DNA from 3 places in the Micromonospora sp. WMMD964 genome. Region 1 is predicted to be linked to each of the others. Evidence: riboswitches for the same ligand, from Rfam matches in the RefSeq annotation. Region 1 holds a riboswitch; each other region holds the start of a gene.

Evidence for each region. A riboswitch is a leader RNA that binds a small molecule or an ion and turns the genes downstream of it on or off. The one in region 1 is predicted to bind cobalamin.
Region 2: linked by a shared signal. The riboswitch ahead of cobN (cobaltochelatase subunit CobN) and the one ahead of O7616_RS18560 (ribonucleoside-diphosphate reductase subunit alpha) in region 1 are both predicted to bind cobalamin.
Region 3: linked by a shared signal. The riboswitch ahead of O7616_RS06675 (ABC transporter substrate-binding protein) and the one ahead of O7616_RS18560 (ribonucleoside-diphosphate reductase subunit alpha) in region 1 are both predicted to bind cobalamin.

What each region holds. Positions count from the first base shown of each region.
Region 1 is NZ_CP120860.1:4,064,532-4,075,130, reverse strand. It holds gene O7616_RS18590 (TetR/AcrR family transcriptional regulator) at 26-616, opposite strand; gene O7616_RS18585 (TraR/DksA C4-type zinc finger protein) at 732-1,085, shown strand; gene O7616_RS18580 (GNAT family N-acetyltransferase) at 1,101-1,598, opposite strand; gene eno (phosphopyruvate hydratase) at 1,598-2,869, opposite strand; gene O7616_RS18570 (MerR family transcriptional regulator) at 2,988-3,902, shown strand; gene O7616_RS18565 (ribonucleotide-diphosphate reductase subunit beta) at 3,899-4,894, opposite strand; gene O7616_RS18560 (ribonucleoside-diphosphate reductase subunit alpha) at 4,942-7,275, opposite strand; cobalamin riboswitch at 7,465-7,679, opposite strand; gene O7616_RS18555 (enolase C-terminal domain-like protein) at 8,290-9,684, shown strand; gene O7616_RS18550 (FadR/GntR family transcriptional regulator) at 9,692-10,417, shown strand; gene O7616_RS18545 (aldo/keto reductase) at 10,428-10,599, opposite strand, start outside.
Region 2 is NZ_CP120860.1:4,748,773-4,759,371, forward strand. It holds gene cobN (cobaltochelatase subunit CobN) at 1-3,525, opposite strand, end outside; cobalamin riboswitch at 3,807-3,936, opposite strand; gene O7616_RS21890 (MBL fold metallo-hydrolase) at 4,278-4,994, shown strand; gene O7616_RS21895 (hypothetical protein) at 5,006-5,341, opposite strand; gene O7616_RS21900 (RNA polymerase sigma factor) at 5,468-6,043, shown strand; gene O7616_RS21905 (hypothetical protein) at 6,036-6,746, shown strand; gene O7616_RS21910 (hypothetical protein) at 6,811-7,314, shown strand; gene O7616_RS21915 (hypothetical protein) at 7,342-8,010, shown strand; gene O7616_RS21920 (aldo/keto reductase) at 8,112-9,008, opposite strand; gene O7616_RS21925 (MFS transporter) at 9,082-10,374, opposite strand; gene O7616_RS21930 (LacI family DNA-binding transcriptional regulator) at 10,495-10,599, shown strand, end outside.
Region 3 is NZ_CP120860.1:1,413,052-1,423,650, reverse strand. It holds gene O7616_RS06700 (ABC transporter ATP-binding protein) at 1-392, shown strand, start outside; gene O7616_RS06695 (ABC transporter permease) at 403-1,140, shown strand; gene O7616_RS06690 (VOC family protein) at 1,236-2,000, shown strand; gene O7616_RS06685 (ABC transporter ATP-binding protein) at 1,950-2,849, opposite strand; gene O7616_RS06680 (iron ABC transporter permease) at 2,846-3,943, opposite strand; gene O7616_RS06675 (ABC transporter substrate-binding protein) at 3,957-4,886, opposite strand; cobalamin riboswitch at 4,979-5,115, opposite strand; gene O7616_RS06670 (M14 family zinc carboxypeptidase) at 5,239-7,116, opposite strand; gene O7616_RS06665 (C39 family peptidase) at 7,328-8,665, shown strand; gene O7616_RS06660 (DUF4229 domain-containing protein) at 8,757-9,041, opposite strand; gene O7616_RS06655 (hypothetical protein) at 9,115-9,552, opposite strand; gene mqnE (aminofutalosine synthase MqnE) at 9,576-10,599, opposite strand, start outside.

The DNA.
Region 1 (10,599 bases):
CGTCACGGCCGGCGATCGACAGGGATCAGATGAGAACCCGCGTCGTGGTGATCGTGAAGAACTCCCGCAGGGCATCCGGGTTGCCGGAAGCCTTCGCCCGCGCTGCCGCCCCCTCGTAGCCGGAGACCACGAAGCCGGCGAGGTCGCGGGCAGGTTCGTCGCCGTGCAGCTCGTCGGCGGCGCGCGCCTGCTCGATCGCCACGGTCAGCGCGGCGACCCACCGGCCGAAGCCGGCGTCCACGGCGGCGCGTAGGACGTCACTGTGCGCGGGGATCTCGCTGGCGAAGTTGCCGAGCAGGCATCCCCGGTCCCCCATGGTGTCGCCGAGGCCGGTGATGTAGCGGAGGTGATCGACGATCCGCTCGCGCGGCGTGCCGCCCTGCTTCTCGTCGAGCATCTCCAACCCCATCGCCGCGGAGTATCTCGCCACCGAGTCGAGGGCGAGATCCTCCTTGCTGGCGAAGTGGTTGTAGAAGGTGCCCTTGGGCGCTCCGGCGGCGGCGACGATGTCCTGAACGCTCGTGCCGTTGTAGCCGCGCAGGTGGAACAGGTCCAACGCGGCGTCGGACAGCCGTTGCCGCGTCCCGGCGGAGGCGGACGACTTCGGTCGTGGCATCTCGGGCTCCTTCCGATCGGCGGTTCCGGCTCGCTGACACCACGAACGATATGACCGGTCGTCTCGGAATGCAAACACTGTGACCACGGTCATTCGGCAGTACCGTGGAGCGACCATGGACCGGAACACCGACGCGATCCGCGAGGAACTGCAGCGGCTGCGCCAGCAGACCGAGGCGCAGGTCACCGCCCTCGACGGCGACCTGCGCAACCTCTTCGAAGCGTCCCGGGCGTCGAACGCCGACGACGAGCACGACCCCGAAGGCGCCACGATCGCCTTCGAACGCGCACAGCTCAGCGCGGTCCTGGACGCGGCCCGCCGACGCCTCGCCGAGTTGGACGTCGCACTGCACCGGGTCGACGACGGCAGCTACGGCGTGTGCGAACGGTGCCGTCGTCCCATTCCCGCCGAGCGGCTGGCCGCCCGCCCGTCGGCGCGTACCTGCGTCGCCTGCGCCGACCGACGCTGACGGGGAGTGGGACCGTCAGGTGATGACGGCGCTGCGCCGCTCCAGCAGGACCACGTCACGCCAGCGTCCGTAGTGACGACCAACCCGCTCGCGTACGCCGACCACCCGGAACCCGGCCCGCTGGTGGAGCGCCAGACTGGCGGCGTTCTCCGGGAAGATCCCGGACTGGATCGTCCAGATGCCGGCCGCCTCGGTGGAGCTGATCAGCGCATCCAGCAGCAGTCGACCGGCACCACGGCCCTGGGCGGCCGGGTCCACGTAGACGGAGTGTTCGACCACACCGGCGTACACCGCCCGGGTGGAGGTCGGCGAGGCGGCGACCCAGCCGAGGACCGCGCCGAGGCGGTCGACGGCCACGAACCGGTGCGCGGTCAGACGCGCGACGTCGAACGCCACCCAGGTCGGCGCGGTGACCTCGAAGCTGGCGTTGCCGGCGTCGAGGCCGGCCTGGTAGATCGCCAGGACCCGACCGGCGTCGCCGTCGGTCATCGGCCGGATCGTGACGTCGACCATCAGCGGGTTTCCCTCCCGGCGTAGACGGCGCGGTCGCCGAGCTCCTCCTCGATGCGGATGAGCTGGTTGTACTTGGCCGTACGATCCGAGCGCGACAGCGACCCGGTCTTGATCTGGCCGCAGCCTACGCCCACGGCCAGGTCGGCGATCGTGGTGTCCTCGGTCTCGCCGGAGCGGTGTGACATCACCACCCGGTACCCCGCCTTGTGGGCGGCGTCGACGGTCGCGAGAGCCTCGGTGAGCGTGCCGATCTGGTTGACCTTGACCAGGATGGCGTTGGCGTAACCGCCCTCGATCCCGTCGCGCAGCCGGTCGACGTCCGTGCAGAAGACGTCGTCGCCGACCAACTGCACCCGCTCCCCCGCCAGTGCCGTCAGCCGCTGCCAGCCGGCGATGTCGTCCTCGGCCATCGGGTCCTCGATCGAGGTGATCGGGTACCGGGTGGCCAGGTCCACCAGCAGGTCGATGTGCTCGTCCACGGTACGGCGACGTCCCTCGCCGACGTAGTCGTAGACGCCGTCGCGGTGGAACTCCGAGCTGGCCGGGTCGAGGCAGATCGCCACCTCGGTCCCGGGCTGGTAGCCGGCGTCCTCGACGGCGCGCACCACGAAGCGCAGCGCCTCGTCGGCGGTGGAGAAGTGCGGCGCGAACCCGCCCTCGTCGCCCACGTTGGTCTGGTGACCGGCAGCGGCCAGGGACGCCTTCAGGGTGTGGAAGACCTCCGAGCCGACCCGGACCGCCTCGGCGAAGGTCCGTGCCCCGACCGGGGCGATCATGAACTCCTGGAAGTCGAGCGGGTTGTCGGCGTGCGCGCCGCCGTTGATGATGTTCATCATCGGCACCGGCAGCAGGCGGGCGCCGACGCCGCCGACGTAGCGGTAGAGCGGCTGCCGGTGAGCCGCCGCCGCTGCCTTCGCCGTCGCCAGGGACACCGCGAGGATCGCGTTGGCGCCCAGTCGACTCTTGTCCTTCGAACCGTCGAGTTCGATCATCGTCTCGTCGACCAGCGCCTGATCCTCGGCGTCGAGCCCGAGCACCGCGTCGGCGATCTCGCCGTTGACGGCGGCGACCGCCGTCGTGACGCCCCTGCCGTGGAAGCGGGCGGGATCCCCGTCGCGCAGCTCGACCGCCTCGTTCGCCCCGGTGGACGCGCCGGACGGTACGGCCGCCCGGCCGATCGAGCCGTCGCGGAGTTCCACGTCGGCCTCCACCGTCGGGTTGCCCCGGCTGTCGAGAATCTGCCGAGCACGCACCCGATTGATTGCCGTCATCACACACTCCCTGGTCACACTGCCTTTTCACCGCCAGACTGGCAGGAAACGACGGTCCTGGCACCGCGACGATGGACACGTTGACCCGTACCCCAGGGTCCGGGTTTAGGGTCGCGGGATGCGGGTTGGTGAGCTGGCACGACGGACCGGGACGACGGTCCGGGCACTGCGGTACTACGAGTCGGCCGGGCTGGTCGTGCCGAGGCGGCTCGGCAACGGCTACCGCGAGTACGACCCGATCGCGGTGCGGCTGGTGGCGCAGATCCGCGAGCTGATGGCACTCGGCCTCACCGTCGAGGAGACCCGCCCGTTCGTCGAGTCGATCGCCGGTGGCGCCGACGACACCGACGTGTGTGCGGCGGCGGTGGCGACCTACCGCAGCACCATCACCAACCTCCAGGAACGGATCGGCAGGCTGACCGCCCAGCGGGACGCGCTGGACGCGCGCCTGGACGCCGCCGCGACCCAGGTCGTACCCGGCGGTGACGAGGCCGGGGGCGACCCCGCCGCGCTGGTCGGCACCAGCCTGCCGTCCCTGTCCTTCTACGGCACCGACGGCCGCCCGGTCGACCTCGGCGCTCTCGGCGGCGGACGCACCGTCGTCTTCGTCTACCCACTGACCGGGCGGCCGGGCGTCGACCTGCCCAACGGGCTGTTGGAGGTCCACGGCGCCCGGGGCAGCACCGAGCAGGCCGCGTGGTTCCGCGACCACCACGCGGAACTCCGCGCGGCCGGCGCCGCCCGGGTGTACGGCCTGTCCGCGCAGTCGACCGGGTACCAGCGGGAACTGGCGTACCGGTTGCGGCTGCCCTACCCACTGATCCCGGACCCGAGGCTGACCCTGGCCACCGCGCTGCGGCTGCCGACCCGCACCGCTGGTGACATGACGCTCTACGAGCGGCTGACCCTGGTCGTCGCCGACGGCGTGGTGGAACACGTCTTCCACCCGATCCCGGACCCGGCGTCGCACCCCCTGCACGTGATGCGATGGCTCACCAAGCGACGCCGGGCCCCCGGACCGGTCGCCGCCTAGAAGTCGTCGTCGAAGGCGACGGTGCCGGTCACCCCGACCTGGTACGCGGACACCCGCCGCTCGAAGAAGTTGGACAGCTCCTGCACGTCCTGCAACTCCATGAAGGCGAACGGGTTGCCCGACCCGTAGTGCGGGGCGATGCCGAGCTGGGCGAGGCGACGGTCGGCGACGTGCTGGAGGTACTCCCGCATGTCGGCCAGGGTCAGGCCGGGCACACCCTGGCCCAACAGGTCCTCGGCGAACTGCACCTCGCACTCGACGGCCTCGGTGAGCATCTGCCGCACATGGTCGGCGAGGTCGTCGTCGAACAGGTCCGGCTCCTCGGCGCGGACGGTGTCCACGACGTCGAACGCGAACGCCATGTGCATGGACTCGTCGCGGAACACCCAGTTGGTGCCGGAGGCGAGCCCGTGCAGCAGGCCACGGGAGCGCAGGAAGTAGACGTACGCGAACGCCCCGTAGAAGAACAGCCCCTCGATGCAGGCGGCGAAGCAGATCAGGTTGAGCAGGAACGCCCGCCGGTCCTCGCGCGAGCGCAGCTCCCGCAGGTCGCCCAGGGAGTCGATCCAGCGGAAGCAGAACTCGGCCTTGCGGCGGATCGAGGGGATGTTCTCGATCGCGGCGAACGCCTCGAACCGCTCGGTCTCGTCGGGCACGTACGTGTCGAGCAGATTGAGATAGAACTGGACGTGCACAGCCTCCTCGAACAGTTGCCGGGACAGGTAGAGGCGACCCTCGGGGCTGTTGACGTGCTGGTACAGGTTGAGCACCAGGTTGTTCGCGACGATCGTGTCCCCGGTGGCGAAGAACGCCACCAGGCGGCTGACCAGGTGCCGCTCGGCCGGCGACAGCTTGTCCAGGTCGGTGAGGTCGGCGTGCAGATCGACCTCCTCGACCGTCCAGGTGTTGCGGATGGCGTCGCGGAACCGGTCGAAGAAGTGCGGGTAGCGCATCGGGCGGAGGGTGAGGTCCATCCCGGGGTCGAGCAGCATGTGCGTGGTCCTCGTCTCGGCGGTGGTGGCGGTGGTGTCGGCGACGGTCACTGGCAGGCCTCGCACGACTCGGGGTTCTCCAGCGAGCAGGCCAGCGCCTCCGCGTCGAGCGCGACGGGCGCGACAGCGACGGGCGCGACGGCGCTGACGGTGGCCTGCTGGATCCGCGTCGCGGGGCGCGAGCGCAGGTAGTAGGTGGTCTTCAGCCCGGCCTTCCAGGCGTACAGGTACATCGAGGAGAGCTTGCCGATGGTCGGCGCGGCCAGGAACAGGTTCAGCGACTGCGACTGGTCGATGAACGGGGCACGGGCGGCGGCCAGGTCGATCAGCGCCCGCTGCGGCAGCTCCCACGCGGTGCGGAACAACTCCCGGACACCGACCGGCAGCTCGGCGATGTCCTGCACCGACCCCTCGGCCCGCTTGATCGCCGACCGGATCCGGTCGGTCCACAGACCACGGGCCTTCAGCTCGCGGACCAGAGCGGTGTTGACCTGGAGGAACTCCCCGGACAGCGTCTCGCGCTTGAACAGGTTGGACACCTGCGGCTCGATGCACTCGTAGCACCCGGCGATCGAGGCGATGGTCGCGGTCGGGGCGACGGCCACCAGCAGCGAGTTACGCAGCCCGTGCGCCGCGACCTGCTCCCGCAGCGCGTCCCACCGGGCGGTCTGCGTACCCTCGACGCCCCACAGGTCCGGTTGCAGGTCGCCCCGCGCGGCCCGGGTCTGCGGGTACGCCGGGTGCGCACCGACCCGGCGGGCCAGGTCGGCGGAGGTCTCCAGCGCGGTCAGGTACAACTCCTCGCTGACCCGGGTGGACAGCTCCCGCGCGGCCGGCGAGTCGAACGGCAGCCGCAGCGCGAAGAAGACGTCCTGCAGGCCCATCAGCCCGAGCCCGACGGGCCGCCAGCGGGGGTTGCTCGCCGCCGCCTGCGCGGTCGGGTAGTAGTTGATGTCGATGACCCGGTCGAGGAAGGTCACCGCGGTACGGACCGTGGCGCGCAGCCGCTCCCAGTCGATGCCACCGTCGACGAGGTGGGCGGCGAGGTTCACCGAGCCGAGGTTGCACACGGCGGTCTCGGCGTCGCTGGACACCTCGACGATCTCGGTGCAGAGGTTGGACAGGTGCACCACGTTGCCCGGTTCGGCGGTCTGGTTGCACAGCCGGTTCGACGCGTCCTTGAAGGTCATCCACCCGTTGCCGGTCTGGGCCAGGGTCCGCATCATCTTCCCGTACAGCTCCCGCGCCGGGACCTGCCGGACGTAGCGGCCCTGCGCCTCGGCCTCGCGGTACGCGGCGTCGAACCGCTCCCCCCACAGGTCGGGCAGTTCAGGCACCTCGTGCGGGTCGAACAGCGACCACATCTCGTCGGCCTCGACCCGGCGCATGAACTCGTCGGGCACCCAGTTGGCCAGGTTCAGATTGTGGGTGCGGCGGGCGTCCTCGCCGGTGTTGTCCCGCAGGTGCAGGAACTCCTCGACGTCCGGGTGCCACGGCTCCAGGTAGACGCACGCCGCGCCCTTGCGCCGGCCGCCCTGGTTGACCGCCGCGACGCTCGCGTCCAGCGTGCGCAGCCACGGCACGATCCCGTTGGACTGCCCGTTGGTGCCCCGGATCAGGGCGCCCCGGGACCGGACCCGGGAGTACGCGATGCCGATGCCACCGGCGAACTTGGACAGGTTGGCGACCTGGGCGTAGCGCGCGTAGATCGAGTCCAACTCGTCCAGCGGTGAGTCGACCAGGTAGCAGGAGGACATCTGGGTGTGCCGGGTGCCGGAGTTGAACAGGGTCGGCGAGCTGGGCAGGTAGGCCAGGCTGGACATCAGCCGGTAGAAGCCGACCGCCTCGTCCGGCGTACGGGACAGGCCACAGGCCACCCGCAGCAGCCAGTACTGGGGGGTCTCCAGCACCAGCCGGCTGGTGGGGTGGCGCAGCAGGTACCTGTCGTACACCGTGCGCAGCCCGAAGTACTCGAACCGCCGGTCGCCGTCCGCGTCGACGGCCTCGTCGAGCACCGCGGCGTGGGCGGCGACGAACGCGGCGGTGTCGTCTCCGATCAGGCCCTCGGTGTGGCCGGTCCGGATCGCCGCGCTGAACGAGGCGATGCCCTGCCGACGCACCTCCTTGTCGACGTAGCCGGCCAGCAACCGGGCGGCGAGGCGCGAGTACTGCGGTTCCTCACCGATCATCTCGGCCGCGGTCTGGATGGACAGCCGGTCCAGCTCGGCTGTCGTCGCGCCGTCGTACAGGCCGCTGATCGTGCGGGTGGCGACGCGCATCGGGTCGACGTCGGTCAGGTCGTCGGCCCACCGCTCGACCGCCCGGACGATCTTGTTCACGTCCACGGGTTCGGTGCCGCCGTCGCGCTTGCGGACCTGCATCGGCGTCCGCCGCTGGGCCGCGTCGGCACTGGCCGGGACTGCCTCGGTGACTGTCACCACTCGCTCCTCGGAGTTCGAGACCTGGGGGCCCGAACGCGGGGAGACAGACACCGACGGACGCCACGCCGGCGGCGGGGGTCAGGTGGCGTCAGCCGTCCCACGCGGCCTCGGACCGCCGCACACCCGGGTCCGGGTACGCGGCGCGCTGGCAGGTCTTCGGACTCGTGGGCACGACCGGGCTCGCCGGTCTCCTACCGGCCGTCGCTTCCCAGACCGTGTGGCCCAGTGCTGATGACGGCTGTCGTTCCCACTCACCGCTGCGGGACAGTCCCGGATTTCCACCGGGTTCCCTCTTGCCTCGATCGCTCCGGATGAGCGGCCGAACCAGCTGCGCTCGACACCATATATAGGGACCCAGCGGTTGTCACACCCCACATGTCGGTGTCGGCGTGTCGGCGACGGAGGCGGTGACGACCGTCACCCGAGCGCGGCCCGGCCGCCCGGTCCCAGACGGGCCCGAATGCCGACGACCCCGCAGTACGACGACGGCGGTCCACAAAGATGCGATGTATGCAGGATCCAGATGTAAGGAACCTTGCTCATAATCCACCGTCGATACGCTCAACGGAGGCGAACATCTAATCTTCAAGAACACCGCTCGACCGCCGATTCTCGCCCTCGATCCGACTGACGGGCGGCCGCTCGCGACCCGACACGCATCACCGGCCGGCGGTCCACATCGAACAACGCAAGCCCTTGAGCTGCGCCGAAGTCCTCGACCACAGGGGTCGAACGCGGACACTCGGCCCGCCGTGCGGGCTTCGGCGCCATCCTGGCGGTCGTCCGGGATCCGAACGCGGCACCCGCGAACGGCCGATTACCCGTCGGTCATCACCGACCAGAGACATTGGATGTCTGCACCGACCGGGTGATCGCCGTCGTTGACGCGCCTGATCCAGCCTCCGTATACTCCGAATGATCATCTGATCTTTTGCCTAATCGGGCGAGGAGCGCATGCCGCAGATCACTGCCGTCACCGTCGAGGACGTCCGCTTCCCCACCTCCCTGACCGCTGACGGGTCAGACGCCATGAACAAGGACGGCGACTACTCGGCGGCCTACGTCGTCCTGCACACCGACGGCACCGACAGCGTGGGCGCGCCGCTCGCGGGCCACGGCTTGACCTTCACCATCGGTCGGGGCAACGACATCGTCGCCGCCGCGGCGGTCCACCAGGCACAGCTCCTCGTCGGCCTGGACGTGGCGACGATGGCGGCCGACATGGGGGCGGTCTACCGCCTCCTCACGTCCGACTCGCAGATGCGGTGGCTCGGTCCCGAGAAGGGCGTCGTCCACCTGTCGCTCGCGGCCGTGCTGAACGCCTCGTGGGACCTTGTCGCCCGGCTCGCCGGCAAGCCGCTGTGGCGGCTCCTGGTGGACATGTCCCCCGAACAACTCGTCGACATCGCGGACCTGCGCTACCTGTCCGACGCGCTGACCCGGGACGAGGCACTGGCCATCCTGCGGGCCAAGGAGAGCACCAAGGCCGACCGCCTCGCCCAGCTGGACCGGACCGGCTACCCCGCCTACACCACCTCGGCCGGGTGGCTCGGCTACGGCGACGACAAGCTGCGCCGGCTGTGTCAGGAAGCGGTCGACAGCGGCTACGGCTACGTCAAGCTCAAGGTGGGCGCCAACCTCGACGACGACATCCGCCGGTGCGCGATCGCCCGGGAGATCCTCGGCCCGGACCGCAACCTGATGATCGACGCCAACCAGGTGTGGGACGTCGGTCAGGCCATCGAGTGGGTCACCGCCCTCGCCCGGTTCAAGCCGCTGTGGATCGAGGAACCGACCAGCCCGGACGACATCCTGGGCCACGCGGCCGTCCGCCGGGCCGTCGCCCCGATCGGCGTCGCCACCGGCGAGCACTGTCACAACCGGGTGATGTTCAAGCAGCTCTTCCAGGCCGGGGCCATCGACTTCTGCCAGTTGGACACCGGCCGGCTGGCCAGCATCAACGAGATCGTCGCCGTGCTGCTCCTCGCCGCGAAGTTCGACGTACCGGTCTGCCCACACGCCGGGGGCGTCGGGCTGTGCGAGATGGTCCAACACGTGTCGGTGCTCGACTACGTCGCGGTCTCGGGAGATCTCACCAACCGGGTCACCGAGTTCGTCGACCACCTGCACGAGCACTTCACCGACCCGTGCGTCATCAGCGACACCGGCTCGGGCAGCGGCTACGTCCTGCCCGACCAGCCCGGCTACTCCACCCGAATGCGCCCCGAATCGATCGCGCTCTACCGCTTTCCCGACGGCCACTACTGGGCGGCGGCGGACCCGACTACCGTGTCATCTCCGGAGCCGTACGTGATCGCGGGTGGGACGGCCACATCCGCCGGCCGCTAGGGGGGTCATGTCTCGCACTGACGAAGTGGTGAACGGCATCAAGCGGATGATCCTGGACGGCAAGTTCAAGCCCGGGGACCGTCTGCCGATCGAGAAGGACCTCGCGGAGTCGCTCGGCGTCTCGCGCGGCTCCCTGCGCGAGGGGATGTCGGCGCTGTCGATCCTCGGCATCGTCAACATCCGTCAGGGTGACGGCACCTACGTCACCAACCTCGACGCACCGCAACTGCTGGCCCCGATGGGATTCGTGGTCGACTTCCAGGGTCAGGGCGACCCACGGCACATCCACACCGTCCGGCGGCTGCTGGAGTGTGAGGCGGCCCGGTTGGCCGCGACCAGGATCACCGACGAGGCCCTCGCCCAGGCGGGGGAACTCCTCGACGAGGCGGCCCGGATGGTCGGCCAGTCACCGCAGGACCACGAACGCATCCTCGAGATCGACATCGCCTTCCACCGGATCATCGCCGTGCACGCCGAGAATCCGGTGCTCGTCGGCCTGATCGAGGCGTTCGCCGGTCGCACCATCCGCGGGCGGCTCTGGCGGAGCCTGCACGAGGAGGGCGCGGACCGGCGTACCCACGACGAACACGTGGCGATCCTGAAGGCCCTGGTGGCGCGTGACCCGGAGCGGGCCCGCACCCGGATGGCGAACCACCTGATCGGTGTGGAGGAGTCGTTGCAGGGGCTGCCCGACGACGGTGAGGCGACCACGACCGAGACGCCGCGATCCTGACCGCTGACCCTCAGGGCTGCACGTCGAGCAGCCCCACCTCGTACAGTGCCGCCCAGAGCTGGTCCGGGACGTCGGTGTCGAAGCGACGCAGGGTCTCGGTCGCCTGGACCGCGTCACGCACGCCGACCACGGTCGAGACGACGGCCGGGTGCCGACGGACGAACGCCAACGCCGCCTCGGGC
Region 2 (10,599 bases), 680 kb from region 1:
GGACTGCTCCAGGAACTCCCGGGTGGTCTCGTCGAACAGGTACGCGGCGGCCAGGTGCTCGTACATCCAGTCGTCGACCACACCGGCCGTGGCGTCGTAGCCGAACAGGTAGTCCACGGTGGCCGCCAGCTCGAACGCGCCCTTGTAGCCGTGCCGGCGCATCGCGGCGATCCACTTCGGGTTGACCACCCGGGCCCGGAACACCCGCCGGGTCTCCTCGCCCAGGGTGCGGGTCCGCACGTCGTGCGGCATCGCCGAGTCACCCACGTACGCCTGCGGTGCCGCGCCGGTGAGGTGGCGGACCATGGCCACCATCCCGCCGTGGTACTGGAAGTAGTCGTCGGAGTCGACGATGTCGTGCTCGCGGGTGTCCTGGTTCTTCACCGCCACCGCGATCCGGGCGAAGGAGCGTTCCATGTCGGCGCGCGCCTCCCGCCCGTCCAGGCCCCGGCCGTAGGCGTAGCCGCCCCACACCGCGTACACCTCGGCGAGGTCCGCGTCGCTGCGCCAGGTCCGGGCGTCGATCAACGGCAGCAGCCCGGCGCCGTACGCCCCGGGCTTCGACCCGAAGATCCGGGCGGTGGCCCGCCGCTCGTCGCCGTGCTCGGCGAGGTCGGCGGCGACGTGCGCACGCAGGTAGTTGTCCTCGTCCGGCTCGTCCAGGGCCGCGACCCGCCGCACGGCGTCGTCGAGCAACGCCACCACGTGCGGGAACGCGTCGCGGAAGAAGCCGGAGATGCGCACCGTGACGTCGACGCGGGGCCGACCCAGCTCGGCGGTGGGCACCACCTCGACGCCGGTGACCCGCCGGGACCGGTCGTCCCAGACCGGGCGGCAGCCCAGCAGCGCGAGCACCTCGGCGATGTCGTCGCCCTGGGTGCGCATCGCGCTGGTGCCCCACACGGTCAACCCCACCGAGCGGGGGTACGCGCCGGTGTCGGCGAGGTGCCGGGCCAGCAGGGAGTCCGCGAGGGCCACCCCGACGTCCCAGGCGTTGCGGCTGGGGATGGCCTTCGGGTCGACGGAGTAGAAGTTGCGGCCGGTGGGCAGCACGTTGACCAGGCCCCGGGTGGGTGAACCGGACGGGCCGGGCGGCACGAACCGGCCGTCCAGCGCGCCGAGGGTGTTGGTCAGCTCGTCGGTGGTGCGGTCCAGCCGGGGCACCAGTTCGGTGGCGGCGAAGCGCAGCACCGCGGCGACGTCCGGGATCGGCCGGCCGGTCACCTCCGCGACCACCGCGTCGGCGGTGTCGGCGTCCCAGCCGAGCGTCTCCATGCCGACGACCAGCCGCCGGGCGAGGGCCTCGAGCAGGTCGACCGCGTCGGCGGCGGTGCCGGCCGGTCCGTCCACCGTGTCGGTCAGCGCGCTGGGCAGCGCCAGCCGCTGTCCCGGTGACGCGAGCAGCTCCTGTTCGTCGAGGGAGTAGGCGGCGGCGAGGGCCTGCCGCAGGCCGGGCAGGGCGTGGGCGCCGCCCCAGATCTGGGGGGCGCGCAGCACGGCGAGGACGAGGTTGACGCGGGGCTCCCCGGTGGGCGCGTCGGCGAGGATGTGCAGGCCGTCGCGGATCTGCACGTCCTTGACCTCGCACAGGTACCCGTCGAGGTGCAGCACGAAGTCGTCGAAGTCGTCCGCGTCGGGCATCGCCTCGGCGTGCAGGTCGTGGTGCAGTTCGGCGGTACGCACCAGGTCCCAGATCTGGGCCCGCACGGTGGGCACCTTGGCCGGGTCGAGGGCCTGCACCGTCGCGTACTCGTCGAGCAGTTGTTCCAGTTTGGCCAGGTCGCCGTAGGTCTCGGCGCGGGCCATCGGCGGCACCAGGTGGTCGATGACCACGGCGTGCGCCCGCCGCTTGGCCTGGGTGCCCTCGCCGGGGTCGTTGACGATGAACGGGTAGACCAGCGGCAGGTCGCCGAGGACCGCGTCGGGCGCGCAGTCGGCGGCCAGACCGAGGCCCTTGCCGGGCAGCCATTCGAGGGTGCCGTGCTTGCCCAGGTGCACCACGGCGTCCGCGCCGAAGCCGCCGTCGGCGACGGGCGCGGCCAACCAGCGGTACGCGGCCAGGTAGTGGTGACTCGGCGGCAGGTCCGGGTCGTGGTAGATGGCGATCGGGTTCTCCCCGAACCCGCGTGGCGGCTGGATCAGCAGCACCACGTTGCCGAAGCGCAGACCGGCGAGCACGATGTCCCCGCCGTCGGTGTACAGCTCGCCGGGCGGCTCACCCCAGTGTTCCCGCATCCGCTCGCGCAGCTCGGTCGGGACCTGGTCGAACCACCGCCGGTACGTGTCCCCCGGTATGCGGGCCTCGGCGGCGGCCAACTGCTCCGGGGTGAGCCACTCCACGTCGTGCCCACCGGCGGCGATCAGCGCGTGGATCAACGCGTCCCCGTCGGTGGGCGGCGGCGCGTCGCCCAGGTCGTAGCCGTCCTCGGCCAGCGCGGCGAGCAGCCGGACCGCCGAGACCGGGGTGTCCAGCCCGACCGCGTTGCCGACCCGGGAGTGCTTCGTGGGGTACGAGCTGAGCACCACGGCGACCCGCTTGTCCGGGTTGGGCAGGTACCGCAGCCGGGCGTGACGCACCGCGATCCCGGCGACCCGGGCGGCTCGCTCGGGATCGGCGGCGTAGACCGAGAGGCCGTCCGAGTCGATCTGCTTGAACGAGAACGGCACGGTGATGATCCGGCCGTCGAACTCGGGGATGGCCACCTGCATCGCGGCGTCCAACGGGGACAGCCCGGCGTCGCTGTCGGCCCACTGCTTCCGGGTGCTGGTCAGGCAGAGCGCCTGGATGATCGGCACCTCCAGGGCGGCCAGGGCCCCGACGTCCCAGGCGTCCTCGTCGCCGCCCCCGGACGCGTCCGCGGCGACGGCGCCGCCCGCCGCGAGGACGGTGACCAGCAGGGCGTCGCAGCGGGCGAAGAGCCCGAGCGGGCCGGCCCCGGTGGTCAGCCCGCGCAGCGAGCCGCAGAAGATCGGCAGCGGGTTGCCGCCGGCCGCGCGGACCGCGTCCGCGAGCACGTCGACGAATCCGGTGTTACCGGCGAGGGCGTGCGCCCGGTAGAAGACGATCCCGACGGTGGGCTGCTCCGGATTCGTGGGGTACTCACGGTGGACGCCGTACGTCGGGGTGGGTGCGGGCGGGGCGAACCCCTCACCGGTGAGCAGCACCGTGTCGGAGAGGAACCGGGCCAGCTGCCCCAGGTTGCCCGGGCCGCCCTCGACCAGGTACGCCAGCGCCTGCGTGACCACCCCGGACGGCACTGTGGAGACGGCCATCAGCTCCGCGTCGGGCAGCGCCTCACCGCCGAGCACGACGGTCGGCACGCCGGTTTCGAGCACCGCCGCGAGACCGTCCGGCCACGCCTGTCGACCGCCGAGCAGGCGTACGACGACGAGGTTCACGCCGTCGAGCAGGGCGGGCACGTCGTCGGCGGCGACCCGGGCGGGGTTGGCCAGCCGGTAGTCGGCGCCGCTGGCGCGGGCGGCCAGCAGGTCGGTGTCGGCGGTGGATAGCAACAGGATGCGCACGGCAGGCTCCGGTGAGTGACGCCCCGGCCACCACGTGGGTGACCGCGACGATGCGGGGGGGGGTGCGGCGTCAGCCGGTACGCCGGCGGGGCGGTCGGCTCGCGAGCGCGAGCGGCGGGCCCGGCCGGCGGCGGGTGCTCAGCTCAGCGGGGCGTGACCGGTCGCGGGCGCGGCGAAGCTCCCACCGCGCGGGTTACGACGACAGTCGTCGATGAATGAGACGCCGTGCGTCATCGGGTCCTCCTCGGGTGTCCACGCCCTGGGGTACGTCCCGACGGCCGAAGTATCCTGGCTTCCGGATCGACGCTCTCCCCCGGCCTTCCAACCGCAGACACACGGCCGTGACTCACGAGGGGGGATCACTCCCCGGTGACAGTGGCGGGACCGCGTCGGAATCGCACCGACTTCCTTCACTGCCGTCAGGCCGCGAATGCTGCCACACCCCTCCGCCGCGGGTCAACGCCGGTCCAGACCCGCCCGGCGGGCTGCGCAGATCGACATTCGGCGATCACCGGGGCCGCGGCTACGCGCGTTTCAGTACCTCGGATCAATGCTTCGCGTCCTTTGCTCTGCATACCTATAGGCACCGGGCACGGAGCGTCACCGGCGCATATGGATATGCAGAGCAAAGGACGGCCGTACCTGCCCTGGCCTGCGCCGATCGTCCGGCGGGACGGCGCTGGGCGACCCGCTCGCCTAGGATCGGCGGACGCCACACCAGCGTCCGCGATCAATCCCGGAGGTCGATCACCATGGTCGCGCCGCAGTTCCACCACCTGGCCGGCCGGGTCTGGCTCTGTCCGGGCGATCCCGACCCGGATGCGGTCCAGGCGAGCGTCGCCCTCGTGGCCGACGAACGCGGCAGTGTGATGATCGACGCTGGGCAGAGCCCCTCGCACGCCCGCGAGATCCAGGCCGCGCTCGCCGCGGCCGGGCTACCGCGGCCACGCTGGCTCGTCTACACCCACCACCACTGGGACCACGTCTGGGGCGCCTGCGCGTGGCCCGACGTGGAGATCGTCGGGCACGAGGCGGCCGTGCCGCTGCTGCGCGCCGAGGCCGCCCGGCCGTGGAGCCACCACTACCTGGACGAGCAGGTACGCGCCGACCCTCGCCTCGGCCCGAGCTTCCGGGCGCGGGCACGGGCGGTGGCCTCCTGGGAGGACTTCACCGTCCTGCCACCCACCCGGACCTTCACCGACGTCGAGGAGTTGCCGGTGGGGGTGCACCTGCGGCACGTCGGGGGTGGGCACGCGCCGGACTCGACAGTCGTTCTCGTGCCCGACTCGGGCGTCATGCTGTTGGGCGACTGCTTCTACCCGCCACCGGCACACCTGCGCCGACCCGAAGACGGCCCCGACCTGGGCCTGGTCCGCCGACTACTCGACGACGGCTACCTCTGGTACGTCTCCAGCCACGCCGAGCCGATGACCGCCGAGCAGGCCCGCTCAGCCGTCGGGGACGCCTGAGCCGGCGGGTCTCAGCGGGCGTGGCGCTCCGGGTGGGCCCTGCTCCAGGTCCGCATCCGTTCCGGGTAGCCGGTGCGCGCCGCCTCGTACAGCGGCACCGCGTGCTTGCGGGCGATCGCCCCCGCCGCGCGAGGCGTACCGGTGCGACGGCGGATCCACTCACCGTCGTGCGCGATCGCCACCACCGTGGTGTCCGTCGCGGTGGTCTCCGGCTCCAGGTAGAACTCCACGCCCCGCTTGTCGACGACGAACGCCTCCAGCGCCGCGAGGTCCTCGCGGGTCGCCTCCCGGTCCAGCTTCGTCGGAGTCGTCCCGGCACCCCGTGCCCGGCGGTTGAACCAGCCCATGTCCAGCCCCTCTCCTCGACACCTCCTCCAGTGCAGCACCGGATCCTGGCAATACGCTGCACGTCCGATGGGAGCAACCTGACCCGCGCCGGGTGGAACCCGCGACGCGTGAGCGGTGTCATGAGGGTGATCCGAACGGAGGCTCCCCTGGACGACGACACTCTCGTCACCCGCGCTCGGGCCGGTGACCTGGAGGCGTACGACCTCCTGGTCGCCCGGCACACCGCGTCCGCGTACCGGACGGCGGTGCTGCTCGGTGCGGGTTCGGACTCCGAGGACGTCACGCAGGAGGCGTTCGTGAAGGCGTACCGCAAGCTGTCCCGTTACCGGGGCGAGTCGTCCTTCCGGTCGTGGCTGCTCGCGATCGTCGCCAACGAGACCCGCAACCTGCACCGGTCCCGGGGCCGACGCGACGGGCTCGTCCTGCGGGCGGCGGCGGCGGACCCGACGTCCGAGGTCGCCGAGGACGAAGCGGTCGGCGCGGTCCTCGCCGGGGAGCGCCGGGAGGCACTGGTACGGGCGCTGCGGCGACTGCCGGTACGGGACCGTGAGGTGATCGTGTGCCGGTTCTTCCTCGATCTCAGCGAGGAGGAGACGGTGGCGGCACTGGGTTGGCCCCGGGGGACGGTGAAGTCACGTACATCCCGGGCGTTGGCGAAGCTTCGCGGCCTTCTCGACCGGGAGGAGGTCCGACATGGGTGACCTCGAACGGGAGTTGCGCGAGCTGTCCGCCTGGCTGGACACACCCGAGCCGCCCGACGTGACCGGCGGTGTCCGCGTACGGCTCGACCGGCCCCGGTGGCGGTGGCGCCCGCTCGCCGCGGCGGCGTCGGTCGCCCTCCTGGTCGCGCTGGTGCCGCCGACCCGGGCCGCCGTCGCGGACGCCGTCGCCGGGCTGCTGCGTTTCGCCGGGGTCGGCATCGCCACCTCACCCGCCCCGACGCTGCCCGGCGGCACCCCGTCGCCGTTGCCCGCGCAGCGGACCGCGGACCTGGCGGAAGCCCAACGGGCGGTGCGGTTCCCGATCCGCCTGCCGGCGTCGTTGGGTACGCCCGAGCAGGTGCTGGTGGCCGACCCCGACGCGGCGGGCGTCTGCCGGGTGGCGACGCTGCTCTACGACGGGGGCACGCTGCGGGTCGACGCGTTCGACGGTCGCCTCAACCTGGCCTTCCACAAGGAGGTCACCCCGCCGGGGGCGGAGTGGACGCAGGTCGACGGTGACTTCGCCGTCTGGGTCGACGGGCCACACGTGCTGTCGTACGTGGACCGCACGGGCGAGGTCCGCGAGGAGACCGCCCGACTGGCCGCCTCGACGCTGATCTGGCAGGACGCCGACGTGAGCTACCGGCTCGAAGGGTCGCTCAGCAAGGCCGACGCGATCGAGATCGCCCGCTCACTGCGGTAGGAACCCGGCGGGCCCGGCCGGTGTCCTGAACATGCGACGAGTCGACGCGCACTGGAGGGGTGAGATGGGTGCACAGGACAGGTTGATGGTGGCGGCGTCGGTGGTCCTGCTGGTGGGGTGCACGACCACGAGCAGCGGCGGAACGGCCGCGCCGACGAGCGCCGACGCCACCGCGGCGAGGGCCTGCGCGACGCGGGTCGAGACGGGGTCGCTGCCGGACTGGGCGGACGCCGGTTTCAGCGGGGACGCACGGGTCCCGCACGTCTTCGGGGCGAAGGGTGACATCGTGGCGGTGCTGTTCGCCCACCCGCTGCGGCAGCACCGCGAGGACGGGTCGAACAACAAGATCCTGTGGGTGGCCCAGGCCTCCACGATCTCGCCCGACCCGACGGCACCGGCCACGCTGGTGATCACCGCGACGCTGGACGGCACCGACACCACTGTCACCCGTGAGGTCGCCGGCGGGCCCGGTCCGTCGATCATCGACGTGCCCCAGGCCGGTTGCTGGCGCCTCGACCTGCGCTGGTCCGGGCACACCGACACGATGAACCTGGTCTACGCGCCGTGAACGCACGGGCCGCCTAGGCTGCCGGGCGTGCTGAAGGACCCACGGGCGGCGGCGGCCCGCGACAACGCCGGGTGGTGCGACATCGTCTGCCGCAGCCACGGGCTGACCGGCCGTACCGACGGTGACGCCTGGTCGGTCCCCCGCCGCTCGCCGCCGTGGTACCCGGACGCGGTCACGGTGCGGCCGGGCGTCGACGCCGAGGCCCTGCTGGCCCGCATCGACGCGGGGCCCGGCGCGACGGTGAAGGACAGCTTCGCCGACCTCGACCTGTCCGGGTACGGCTTCCGGGTGCTCTTCGACGCCCAGTGGATCCACCGCCCTGCGGCGGAACGGCCGGCCGAGGCCGCCCTCACCCCGGTCACCACGCCCGACGAGTTGGTGGCCTGGGCGGCAGCTCACGGCGGCGGGGACCTGTTCCGCCCCGCACTCCTGGACCACCCGCGGGTACGGGTGCTCGCCCGTCCCGACGACAGCGGCGTGATCACCGGCGGCGCGGTACTCAGCGGCGACGGGGGCGTCTACGGCGTCTCCAACCTGTTCACCCACGCCGACGACCCCCGGGCCGTCTGGCGCGCGGTGTGCGCCACAGTGCCCGACGCGCCGCTGGTCGGCTACGAAACCACCCCGGACCTGACCCCCGCCCGGCAGGCAGGCTTCCTCCCCACCGGCCCGCTACGGGTCTGGGTCAACGACTGATCCCCGCCCCGCCCCACCTCGTTGATCATGAAGTTAGCGGTACGAAACGTCGTAATCGGTGACGCCAACTTCACGATCGACGAGGCTGAGGGGGTGGACGGTCAAGGGAGACGGGTCAGGTCTTCGGGGGTGAGGCGCAGGGCTCCGGCGGCGATGTTCTGTTCCAGGTGGTGTGGGTCCGCGGTGCCGGGGATGGCCAGCACGTGTGGGCCCTGGTGCAGGGTCCACGCCAGGCGTACCTGGTGCCCGGTGACGCCGTGCGCGCGGGCGACGGCCTCGACCGCAGCGGTCTGCGCGGCGCTCGCGCCCGCCTCCCGGCCGGTGCCGGCGAGTGCGAAGAACGGCACGTAGGCGATGCCCCGCTCACCGCAGAGCCGAACGACGTCGTCCTGCTCCCGGTAGGCGTCCACCCCGTAGTTGTTCTGCACGCAGACCACCGGCGCGATGCCCGCCACCTCGTCGAGCTGCTCGGGCCGGACGTTGGAGAGCCCGAGGTGCCGGATCAGCCCGGCGGCACGCAGGTCGGCCAGCGCGCCGAACCGGTCGGCCGGCGGCACCTCGCCGGGCCCCCGCCCCAGGCGCAGGTTGACCACGTCGAGGTGGTCGCGACCGAGCCGACGCAGATTCTCCTCCACCTGGGCGCGCAACTGCGCCGGGGTGAACGCCTCGGTGAAGCCCGCCTCCGGGTCGTACCCGAAGCCGACCTTGGTGGCGATGACCAGATCCTCGGGGTACGGGGCGAGCGCCGCGCGGATCAGCTCGGTGGCGTAGCGGGCCGGGCCGGTGCCGACCCGCAGGGTTCCGCCGGGCGAGACGTAGAACGCGGCCGTGTCGATGTGGTCGACGCCCAGCTCGACGGCGCGGCGCAGCAGCGCGACGGCCCGGGCCGGGTCGGGGTCGGCGGTGATCCGCATGGAACCGAAGCCCATCCGGCGCACGGTGCGGTCGCCCAGTGCCCAGGTGCCCGCGGCTGCGGCGGTGATCTCGTCGGTTGGCATCGGGCGACCCTAACCAGCCCGGGTACACGGCGCAGTCGGCCACGCACCCGATACCGCTCGACGGCGTGCTGGGTTAGTTTTCACTGGCGGACGCAACGGCGTGCGGCGGGCGCAGCACCGGCACCAGCAGCAGGGTCGGCAGCAGCAGCAGCGGCACCACCAGCAGCGCCCGCAGGGTCCCGACCTGGTCGCCGAGCAGGCCCAGCAGCGGAGGGCCACCGAGGAACGCGGTGTAGCCGATCACCGCGACGACGCTCACCCGCACCGCCGCGTGCGCCTCGTCGTCGGCGGCGGCGCTCATTCCGACCGGGAAGCCCAGCGACGCGCCGAGGCCCCACAGCGCGACGCCGACGACGGCCACCGGTCCGGAGCCGGCCAGTACGGCCAGGCCGGCGCCGACCACGGCGAGCCCGATGGTGCCGCTGAGCACCGGCACCCGCCCCCACCGGTCCAGCGCGATGGTGCCGACGGTGCGCCCGACGGTCATGCCCACGACGAAGACCGCGAAGACCGCCGCGCCGGCGGCCTCGCTCAGGTCTCGTCCGTCGATGAACGCGACGGCCAGCCAGTCGTTGGCGGCTCCCTCGGTGAACGCCGCCACCAGCACGAACAGCCCGATCAGCAGGGTGCGCGGCTCCCGCCAGGCGGCGAGTTGCGCCCGACGGCGGGCAGCCGGGGTGGCGTCCGCCGGGTCGCCGGTGGGGTCGACGCCCAGGGGCAGGTACGTCCGGGCGGCGAGCACCGTGCCGACCAACACGACGACCGCCACCGCGACGAGGTGCGTGCCGACCGGCACGTCGAAGCGGGCCGCCCCGGCCCCGAGCGCCGCTCCCGCCACCGAGCCGAGGCTCCACCCCGCGTGGAAGCGAGGCATGATCGTGCGGCCCAGCCGCCGCTCCACCGCCGCGCCCTCGACGTTCATCGCCACGTCGCAGGCGCCGGAGCCGTAGCCGAAGGCGACGAGGCCCACGGCGACGACGGCGAACGACCCGGTCATCGTGGCGCCCAGCCCCGCCACGGTCAGGCCGACAGCGACCACCCCGGTCGCCAGGGCGACGGTGCGGGCCGCGCCGAGTCGCTGGGCGAGCAGCCCGGCGGTGGGCATGGCGAGCAGCGCGCCGACGCTCATCGCCAGCAGCAGCAGCCCGAGCCGGCCGGCGGAGAGGTCCAACGCCTCGCGGACCGCCGGCACCCGGGAGAACCAACTGCCGACGGCGAGCCCGTTGAGGGTGAAGGTGACCGCGACGCCGTTGCGGGCGAGCAGCACCGCCCGTGCGGACGGTGGTGCGGCGGCCGGGGCTACGGGTCGACTGGTGGGGGCGCTCACGGGGGTGGTCCTCTTCCTCGGGGTGATCTCCTGGCACATCGCACACCTGAGAGCGCTACCACCGCAACCGGCGACCGCCCCTTACCGCCGGTGTGCCCGGCGGGGCATGATGTGAGCAGGCGTTTGTCCGACCGGGCGGGCCGCCGCGGGGAGGCGACGATGACGGCAGCGGCACAGCGGCCGGCAACTCTCGAGGACGTCGCGCGGGTCGCCGGGGTGTCCCGGTCCACCGCGTCGCGGGTGATCGCCGGGACGGGGTTCGCC
Region 3 (10,599 bases), 2.7 Mb from region 1:
GCGGCATCGTCGGCGTACGCCGGGTCAGCCTCGTCGCCGACCACCTGCCCGACCTGCCCGGGATCGTCCGCACCGAACGGATCGACGGCCGGGTGCACCTGCTCACCACCGACGCCGACGAACTGGTCCGTGCGCTGGTCACGGCCGGAGCCGACTTCACCGACCTGGAGGTACGACCGACCTCGCTGGAGGAGGCGTTCCTCGCCATCACCAGCGGGGACGGGTCCACCCCGGGCCAGACCACCGCGGCGGGACGACCCGCCACGGCAGAGGACCGCGCCGCCGCCGGCGGCCCAGCCAGCACTGCCGCCACCGGCGACCCAGCCAGCACCGCCGCCACCGGCGACCCAGCCAGCACCGCCGTCACCGGCGGCCGACCCACCACCGTCTGAGGAGGCCGCCGTGCAACTCGCCCTGGTCCACGCCCGATACCAACTCCTGGAGATCATCCGGATTCCGGTGGCGGTCTTCGGGAGCGCCTTCTTCCCGGCCGCCGCCATGATCTTCTTCGTGGTGCCGTTCGCCGGTGACGACTCGGTCGGGGCCACTCTCGCCACCGCGTCGATGGTCACCTTCTCGGTGATGAGCGCCAACATCTTCCAGTACGGCGTCGGCGTCGCCGAGGACCGCGACCAGCCCTGGAACCCGTACACCCGGACCCTGCCGGCCGGACCGGCGCCCCGGTTCGCGGGCCGTGTGCTGGCCGGTCTGGCACTGACGTACCTCTCGCTGATCCCGGTCGTCGTGATCGGCGCGACGCTGACCGCGGCCGAGACCACCCCGGCGGCGTTCCTGCTGACCATCGGCACCGTGGCCGTCATCTCGGTGCCGTTCACGCTGATGGGCCTGGCCATCGGCTACTCGCTGCCGAGCAAGGCGGCGATCGTCGTCGCGCAGGTCGTCTTCCTGCCGCTCGCGTTCGGCGGCGGGCTGCTCTCCGCGCCGGGCGACGCGCCCGGATTCATCGAGACCATCGCCCCGTTCCTGCCCACCCGGGGTGCGGCCGAGCTGATGTGGGCGGCGGTCAGCGACTACCGCGTCCAACCGCTGGCGCTGATCATGCTCGGTGTCTGGGTGGTGCTGCTCGCCACGCTCGCCGGCTGGGCCTACCGACGGGACGAGGGTCGCCGGTTCAGCTGACGATTCGTCCGTTTCCGCCCCGAGCCGCGGCGGGACGGTGCCAGGATTCCCGCAGGGGGCCGCCGTGGTCGCCCCGGGGTGAGAGGGGTCCTGACGTGAGCACCGTCCCGCCGGGTACGCCCTGCTGGGCCGACCTGGCCACCCCGGACCTGGACGACGCGCGGCGCTTCTACCCGGAACTGTTCGGTTGGACCGGCCGGGTGACACCGGAACCCGAGGCGGGTGGCTACACGGTCTTCCTGCTGGACGGGAAGCCGGTCGCCGGGGCCGGGCCACCGGCGATCCCGGACCAGGTGCCGATCTGGTCGACGTACGTCGCCACCGACGACGCGGAGCTGGTCGCCGGCCGGGTCGAACGGGCCGGTGGGCAGGTCGTCGTACCGCCGTTCGAGGTGTTCGACCGAGGCTGGATGGCCGTCTTCGCCGACCCGGCCGGCGCCACCTTCAGCGTCTGGCAACCCCTGGCGATGACCGGTGCCGAAGTGTTCAACGTGCCGGGCGCGATGAGCTGGAACGAACTGGTCACCCCCGACCCGGAGGGTGCGAAGGTCTTCTACGAGCTGGTGTTCGGCTGGCAGCCGGACGACCAGGCGGTGGGGCCCGTGACGTACACCGGTTGGCGGCTCGGGACGCAGATCGTCGCCGGGATGATGCCGCCGCTGGCCGACGACTTCCCGGCCGACCTGCCCGCGTACTGGACGGTGTACTTCGCGGTCACCGACGCGGACGCCGCCGCGGCCCGCGCCGCCGAGCTGGGCGGAACGATCCTGGTCCCACCCCGGGACATCCCGTCGGGCCGGTTCGCCGCCCTACGCGACCCCCAGGGCGCCCTCTTCTCCGTCATCGACCTGGGCGCCTGACCCACGAGCCCCGAGGGGGTCGGGGCGGGTGGGGCGGACGGGGACCACCAGGGGGCCGTGGGTGCCCGGGACCACCCGGACGCTGGCCCGGTAGTGGGTGGCGAGCAGGTGCTCGGTCAACACCTCCGACGGGGACCCGGCGGCCACCACCCGACCGCCGGCGAGCATCACCATCCGGTCGGCGTACTCGCCGGCCAGGGAGAGGTCGTGCATCGTGGCGAGGACGGTCAGGCCGTGCTCACGGCGCAACTGGTCGACGAGCTCCAGTACCTCCTGCTGGTGACCGATGTCCAGGGCGCTGGTCGGCTCGTCGAGCAGCAGCAGTGTCGCCCCCTGGGCGAGCGCGCGGGCGAGGAACACCCGCTGCCGTTCACCGCCGGAGAGGGTGGCCAGCTCGCGACGGTGGAAGCCGGTGAGGTCCAGTCGCCCGAGCACCTCGTGCACGGCGTCGAGGTCGGCGGTCGACTCCCGGCCCAGCGTCGGGATGTACGGGGTCCGGCCGAGCAGCACGTAGTCCAGCACCGACATGCCGGCCGGCACCACCGGCGACTGTGCCACGGTGGCCACCACCCGGGCGCGGTCCCGGCGGCGCAGCGCCGTGCTCGGCGTACCGAAGAGGGTGATGGCCTCGGGCGCGGCCAGCAGGCCGCCGACGGCGCGCAACAGGGTCGACTTGCCGGCGCCGTTCGGGCCGATCACGGTGACCCACTCGCCGGGGGCGACGGTGAGGTCGACGCCGGTCAGGATCGGTGTGCCGCCGAGGTCGACGTGCAGGCCGCGCACCTCGACGGCGGGTACGCCGCCGGAAGAGCCGGCGGCGGACGGGTCGGCGACGGGTTCGCGGCTCACGTGAGCACCCGCCGGGCGGTGCGCAGCACGATCACGAAGAACGGGCCGCCCAGCAGGGCGGTCACCACTCCGATCGGCACCTCGGCCGGGGCGGCGGCGGTGCGGGCCACCACGTCGGTCAGGGCCAGGAACGCACCGCCGAACAGCAGGGACAACGGCAGGATCATCCGGTAGCTCGACCCGGCGAGCAGCCGGACGGTGTGCGGCACGATGATGCCGACGAAGCCGATCAGGCCGGTGGCGGATACCGCCGCCGCGGTGCCCAGGGAAGCTGCCGCGATCAACAGGTAGCGGGTGCGCTGCGGGTGCAGGCCCAGACTCTTCGCCTCGTCGTCACCCACGGCCAGGACGTCCAGCTCACGGCGGTGCAGCAGCACCACCACAGTGGTCAGCACGGCGTACGGGAGCACCAGCAGCACGTCGTGCCAACCGGCGGTGGCGAGCCGACCCAGCAGCCAGGAGTAGACCGGTTGGATGCTGTCGGCGTGCTTCTGCAGCAGGTAGGTCTGCCCGGCGGAGAGGAACGCGGAGACCGCCACCCCGGCCAGGATCAGCATCGCCGGTGAGTGGCTGCGCCCGCCGGCCGCGCCGAGCACGTAGGTCATCGTCACGGCGAGCAGCGACCCGGCGAACGCGGCCAACGGGATGGTCATCGGCAGCCCGGAGATCGCCCCCTCCCGGCCGGCGCCGCCGAGGGCGATCGCCGCGGTGACCGCGAGGCCGGCGCCGGCGGCCACCCCCAGGAGGTACGGGTCGGCGAGCGGGTTGCGGAAGACGCCCTGGTAGCAGCCCCCGGCGAGGGCGAGCAGGCCGCCGACGAGCAGGGCCAGCACCACCCGGGGCAGCCGCAACTCGGTGACGATCGCGATCTCCCGCTCGGACAGGCCGCTGTCGAGGTGGACGCCCGGGATCAGGTTGAGCAGTTCGGCGGCGACGCTGCCGGCGGGCAGGCTGACCGGCCCGAGGGACACCCCGGCGACGAGCGCGACGAGCACCGCGAACACTCCGGCGACCAGCCAACGCTTGCGCAGCCCGGCGGGCCGGGCCACCGGTGGTGGCCCGACGGACCGGGCCGCCGACAGCGGCCCGGTCACCGACGGGTCGGGGTCACGCGGGCACCTTGGCGACCGCGTCGATGATGACCCGGAGGAGGTCGACGACGCGCGGGCCCCAGCGGGAGGCGATGTCGTCGTCCAGCGCGATCACCTGGTTGTTCTTGACCGCGGTGAGCCCGGCCCAACCGCTGCGCGCCTTGACCGAGTCGGCGTTCTGCTGGCAGCACTTGGAGTCGGCCAGGAAGACGAAGTCCGGGTTGGCCTTGACGACGAACTCCTGGGACAGCTGCGGGTAGCCGCCGTTCTTGCCGTCCGCGTCGGCCGGGTCGGCGATGTTGGTCAGCCCGACCTGGCTGTAGAGCGAGCCGATGAAGGTCTTGCTGGTGGCGCTGTACAGCTCCGGGCCCAGCTCGTGGAAGTAGGTGAGCTTCGTGGTGCGCTGCGGCAGGTCCTTGACCAGCTTGGTGATGTCGTCCTTCATCCGGGTGGCGACGTCGTCGGCCTGGTCGGCGTGCCCGGTGAGCGTGCCCAGCTCGGTGATCTGCCGGTACGAGTCGTCGAGCGTGGTCGCCGCCGGGGTGAGGTAGACCGGGATCTTCAGCTTGGTGAGCTGGTCGACGATCTTGTTGGTGTCGTTGGCGAGGACCACCAGGTCGGGGCTCTTGCCAGCGATGGCCTCGGCGTTGGGCTGGAAGCCGGAGAGGTCGGTCTTGGGCGCGTCGGCCGGGTAGTTGGACTGGTCGTCGACGGCGGTCACCTGCGGGCCGGCACCGATGGCGAAGAGCATCTCGGTGGCGGTGGGCGACAGCGAGACGATCTTCTCGGGACGCTTGTCGAGGGTGAGCGCGCCGACCGTGACCGGGTAGGCGGCGGCCGCGGTGCCGGCGCTCGGCTTGTCGTCGGCCTTCTCGGCGCAGGCGCCGAGGGCGAGCGCGGCGACCGCGAGGGTCGCGGCGAAGAGCCGAGGGGTACGTCTGTTCATGGGGGCCTCCTGTCGGTCGAGGAGTGTGGTGCTTCGCCGACAGGGACTTTCGTACGCCCGCCCACGAGGCGCCCTTCCTCGAGAGCGCGTATCGCGACCGATCCGTAGGCGACCTGGCTCGTCCCCACCGGAGTGGGGCATCACAGTTGCGGGACAGCGCCGGGTTAGCACCGGCTTCGCTGCGGACTGGTCGCTAAGACGGTAGCGCACCGCCACGACGTGCCGGATCGACCAGGGGTCGATCGGCGCTGGACGATCAACCGGACCGTCGCGCAGTGCGGGATATGTCCCGGATACGGCACCTCGGAGGCGGGTGGTGGGGCCCCGCCGGGCGGAGCGGGGCCCCACCCGATCAGGAGGACGTGATGGTGACGTTGTCCACAGCCGCCTCTACCAGACTGGCGCCGGAGGCGTCCGCCGCCTCCACCAGGATGCGTACCGACTGGCCGGCGTACGGGCTGAGGTTGAGGCTGGCGACCGCCCAGCTCCCGTTACGGTTGGTGGCCGCGCCGGCCTGGGTGAGCAGCGCGGTGGTACCGCCGTTGTGCACCACGCTCACCCGCAGGTAGTCCGCCGACGAGGCGTTCGAGCCGTGCGCCAGGTACCAGGCCAGCGAGAGCGTCAGCGTGCCGGACGACGGCAGGGTCACCGCCGGGGAGCGGGCACTCGTCACACCGCCGTCGACGTCGTAGTCACCGGCTGCCGATCCGGCGAGCCGACCGGTGACCAGGTCGTTGGAACCGGCGTACGGGGTGAGCTGCTTGGCGCCGGAGGAGGTGGTCGCCTGGGCGGCACCCCGTTCGAACGCGCCGACCGTGGCGGTGTCGGTGCCGGACGGGTTGACGGTCCAGCCGGTGGCCGTCTCGAAGGTGTCCGACCAGACCGTGGTGCCACCACCACCGCCGCAGTACTGCGCCTGCTTGCCGATCGCCCGGTACGGGCAGTCGGCGTACTCGCTGAGCATCAGCACCGCCTCCCGGTTGCGCGAGGTCTGCGCGGGGATCACCTCGTCGGGCGGGTAGAAGCCGCCGCCGCTGGACGAGCCGGGATACATCTCGAAGGTGTACGCCCAGATGTTGTGGGTTGCCCACATCCAGTCGATGCTGTCCCCGTCGGTGATGTAGAGGTCGCTGGACTGCTGCGGTGTGTAGTTGTTGGTGGCCGCCATCTGCTGCCCGATGGTGGCGAAGGTGTTGTACTGGTCCGCGCTCATACCCGCCGCGGTGTTCGCCGTGGTGTAGCCGTACGGCCAGAGCACCAGCTGCGAGTACGTGTGGAAGTCGATGTTCGCCTTGATCTGCTGCACGCCGCCGACCACCCGGCCGTTGACGAAGTTGCGCAGCGCCTGCGTCTCGGGCGCGGAGAACGCCGACGGCCCCCGGTAGGTCTCCGACGAGGTACTGCCGGACGAGCCGCCGCAGCAACCCCAGTTGTAGGACCAGTTGCGGTTCAGGTCGGTGCCCACGTTGGACGAACCGCTGTTGGGCTGCCGGTTCTTGCGCCAGGACCGGTACGACCCGGTGGCGATGTCGTACTCGCTGCCGTCCGGGTTGACCGTCGGCACGATCCAGATCTCCCGGCTGTTGACGATGTTGGTGATCCGGGAGTCGCTGCCGTAGCTGTCGGTGAAGAGGTTGAGCAGGTAGATCGCCATCTCGACGGTCAGGTGCTCACGGGCGTGCTGCTGGGCGTTGAACAGGATCTCCGGTTCACTCTCGTCGGTGCCGACGTTGTCGGAGATCTTCACCGCCATCAGGTCGCGGCCCTCGTACGACGATCCGATGCTGATCTTGCGGGCGATCGCCGGATGGTCGGCGACGACCTGGTTCACGACGGCGGTCAGTTCGGCGTAGTCGTGGTAGTTGGAGTCGGCGGGCGGGAAGGCCAGCGTGCCGATCTCACCGGCGCCGCGCTCGGCGTTGGGCGGCGGGGCCAGGGGTTCCAGCCGGAAGCCGAGCTTGCCGATCGCGGCAGCCTCGGCGGCGGTCGCCGAGATGTGCAGCACACCGTGCTCGGAGTAGTCGATGGCGGCTCCGGTGCGGGCCACCGCGTTGCGGTCGGCGAGGGTCCGGGGCCCGAGCACCCGGTAGCCGGCGGCGGCCGGCTCGGCGGTCCGGTCCGGCGCCGGCTGGGCGGCGACGGGGCCGGTGGCGACGGTGACGATTCCCAGCCCGGCGACGACGGCGAGCACCAGGACGCGGCGGAGGGGGTTGGACGTGCGGAGGGCCATGGACTACCTCCTCGATGGGCGGGAGATCCCGCTCGGTGAAGGACACTTCACCACCTGTCACATGGTCATATCAATATCGATCGCTGGCTTGTCCATCCCGAGCCGATCATCTCGGCGGCAATGATTTTCCACCCACCAACATCTGGCGAAACTTCTCTCCGGGCGGAAAACTGACCAGCGACGATGCCCCTCTCGACACCGCGGAGCACCAATGGCCAGATCCCGCCTGCACGCGGCCGCCCTCGCCGGCGTCACCGCGTTCACCCTGCTCGCCACCGCCGCGCCCGCGACGGCGGCCCGCCCACCCGCCGTCAGCCACGACGAGCAGATCACCTTCCAGGACTGGTCCGGGCCCGCCGACTGGCACCGGGGCGACCGGTCCGGCACCCGCGTGGCGCCCGGCCCCCGGGCGGGCCTCACCCTGGCCCGCCCGGCCGGCACCACCGAATACGTCGACCCGCACACCGGCGCCGCCCGCACCTGGGAGTACGGAACCTGGACCTCACCGGTGACCCGGATCGGGTTCGACGCCACCGAGCTGATCGCCTCATGTAACGCGGAGACCCCCGCCGGCACCTGGATCCAGGTGGAGATGCAGGGCAGCTACACCAGCGGTGACCAGACCCCGTGGTACGTCATGGGTCGCTGGGCGTCCGGCGACACCGACATCAAGCGGACCAGCGTCGAGCGGCAGGGCGATCCCTGGTCGACGATCTGGACCGACACCTTCAGCATCGATGACGCCGCCGCCGGGGTGCTGCTGCGGTCGTACCAGCTGCGGCTGACCCTCTACCGGGCACCCGGGCAGACCGCCGCGCCGGTGGTCCGGATGCTCGGCGCGATGAGCTCCACGGTGCCGGACCGGTTCACCGTGACGCCGAGCGCCGGGCACATCGCCTGGGGCGTCGAGCTGCCCGTGCCGCGTTACTCGCAGAACGTGCACGCCGGGCACTACCCCGAGTACGACGGCGGCGGCGAGGCGTGGTGCTCACCGACCTCCACGGAGATGGTGGTCGAGTACTGGGGTCGTAGGCCGTCGGCGGCCGACACCTCCTGGGTGGACCCGACCTACCCCGACCCCACCGTCAACCACGCGGCCCGGATGACCTACGACTACGCGTACGACGGGGCGGGCAACTGGCCGTTCAACACCGCGTACGCGGCCGGCTTCCCCGGGCTGGAGGGGCGGGTCACCCGACTGCACTCGCTGGACGAGCTGGAACGATTCATCGCCGCCGGCATCCCCGTCGTGACCAGCCAGTCCTTCCTCGCCAGCGAGCTGGACGGGGCGAACTACGGCACCTCCGGACACCTCTTCGTGGTGGTCGGCTTCACCGCCGACGGCGACGTGATCGTCAACGACCCCGCCTCGTCCAGCAACGACGTGGTGCGCAACGTCTACAAGCGCGCGCAGTTCGAACAGATCTGGCTGCGGACCAAGCGCACCAACGCCAGCGGGGGCACCTCCGGCGGCTCCGGCGGCATCGCGTACCTGATCAAGCCGGTGTCCAAGCCCTGGCCCAAGGTCCCAGGCTCCACCAACTGGTAACCCACCACCCACCGGGCTCACCCCGCCCTCTGCACGGGTGATCAAGAGGTTTGCGTCACGGATCCCGTCTTCGATGACGCAAACCTCTTGATCAACGTGAGGAGTCGGTGGGCGGGGTCTGGTTCGGGTCTTGGTCTTCGCCGGCCAGGGCGGAGCGGAGGCGCTCCTTCTCCGCCCGGCGGCGCTCGGTCGCGTCGGCCATCTCCCCGGCCATCTCGTCCCGCCACCCGCGCAGCAGGAAGAAGGAGAGCGCGGCGGAGAAGACCAACGCCAACATCAGCTTCAGGAACACGTTCATGTCGATCAGCCAGAGACCCGCCAGCACGGCGACGAACAGCCCGATCCGGCCCAGCGTGTACTTGAGCGCGGCGCTCACCCGCACCACTCCGTTCTCTCCGTCGCCCGCCGAGGCCGGCGGAACTGTCGATCCGCCCGGTGGGCGGTAGCGGTCAGCCGGTCCGGCGGGCCAGCCAGCGGACGCCCGGGAACCAGACCACCGCGTACGCCACGGTGAACGCCGCCGCCGCCAACGCGCCGGAGAGCAGCGGCGGCAGCCCCGCGCCCAACCCGGCGATCAGCAGACCGACGAACACGCCCACGGCCGCGGCGACCACCGCCGCCAGCACCCGCGCCGCACCGAAATCCCAGGCCCGGAAGTCGTCCCAGAACAGCCACGCCGGCAGGATCACCGCCAGCCAGCCGTTGGTGTGCCCGAAGTCACCGGCGCCGATCGAGGCGAACGCCCAGTCGAACAACACCAACGCCAACGCGCCGATGACGACCCCGGCCAGGCACACCCCGAGCAGGTCACCCAGGGTGGCGACCCGCCCCTCGGCGTCCCGGCGGGGAAACCCGCCCTGCTGCTCGGAACCGCTCTGCTCGGTCATCGACTGCGAGGGTACGTGGTGACTCAGGCCCAGACCTGCTGCGGCTCGGCGCGCCGCTGCGCCAGCGACGGGGCCTTGTCGTACTCCCGGACCACGTTGTAGCGGGTGTCCCGCTCGACCGGCTGGAAACCGGCGTCCCAGATCAGGTGCAGCAGGTCCTCGCGGTGCATGGTGTTCGGGGTGCCGTACGAGTCGGCATCGTGCGTGATCTTGTATTCGACCACCGAGCCGTCCAGGTCGTCCACGCCGAAGTTCAGCGAGAGCTGGGCCACCGACAGCCCGTGCATCACCCAGAAGTTCTTCACGTGCGGCACGTTGTCGAAGAGCAGCCGGGAGACGGCGAACGTCTTCAGCGACTCGGCCGGCGACGCCATGGTGGTGCGCGCCTGGATCCGGTTACGGATCTTGCCGTCCGCCGAGTCCACGAAGTCGTGCTGGTAGCGCAGCGGGATGAAGACCGCGAACCCGCCGGTCTCGTCCTGGAGCTCACGCAGCCGCAGCACGTGGTCGACCCGGTGCCGGGGTTCCTCGATGTGGCCGTAGAGCATCGTCGCCGGGGTCTTCATGCCCTTGCTGTGCGCCAGGGCATGGATGCGCGACCAGTCCTCCCAGTGGCAGGCGTGGTCGACGATGTGCTGCCGGACCTCCCAGTCGAAGATCTCCGCGCCACCGCCGGTGAGCGACTCCAGACCGGCGTCCATCAGCTCGTCGAGGATCTCGTCGGCGCTCAGACCGCTGATCTTCTCGAACCACTGCACCTCGGTCGCGGTGAAGCACTTGAGCTTGACGTTCGGCAGCGCCGCCTTCAGCTCCCGCAACACCTTCGGGTAGTAACGCCAGGGCAGCGTCGGGTGCAGACCGTTGACGATGTGCAGCTCGGTGAGCTGCTCACCCTCCATCTCCTTGGCCTTGCGGACCGCCTCGTCGATGCGCATCGTGTACGCGTCCTTCTCGCCCGGCTTGCGCTGGAACGAGCAGTACGCACAGGACGCCGAGCAGACGTTCGTCAGGTTGAGGTGCCGGTTGACGTTGAACATCACCCGCTCA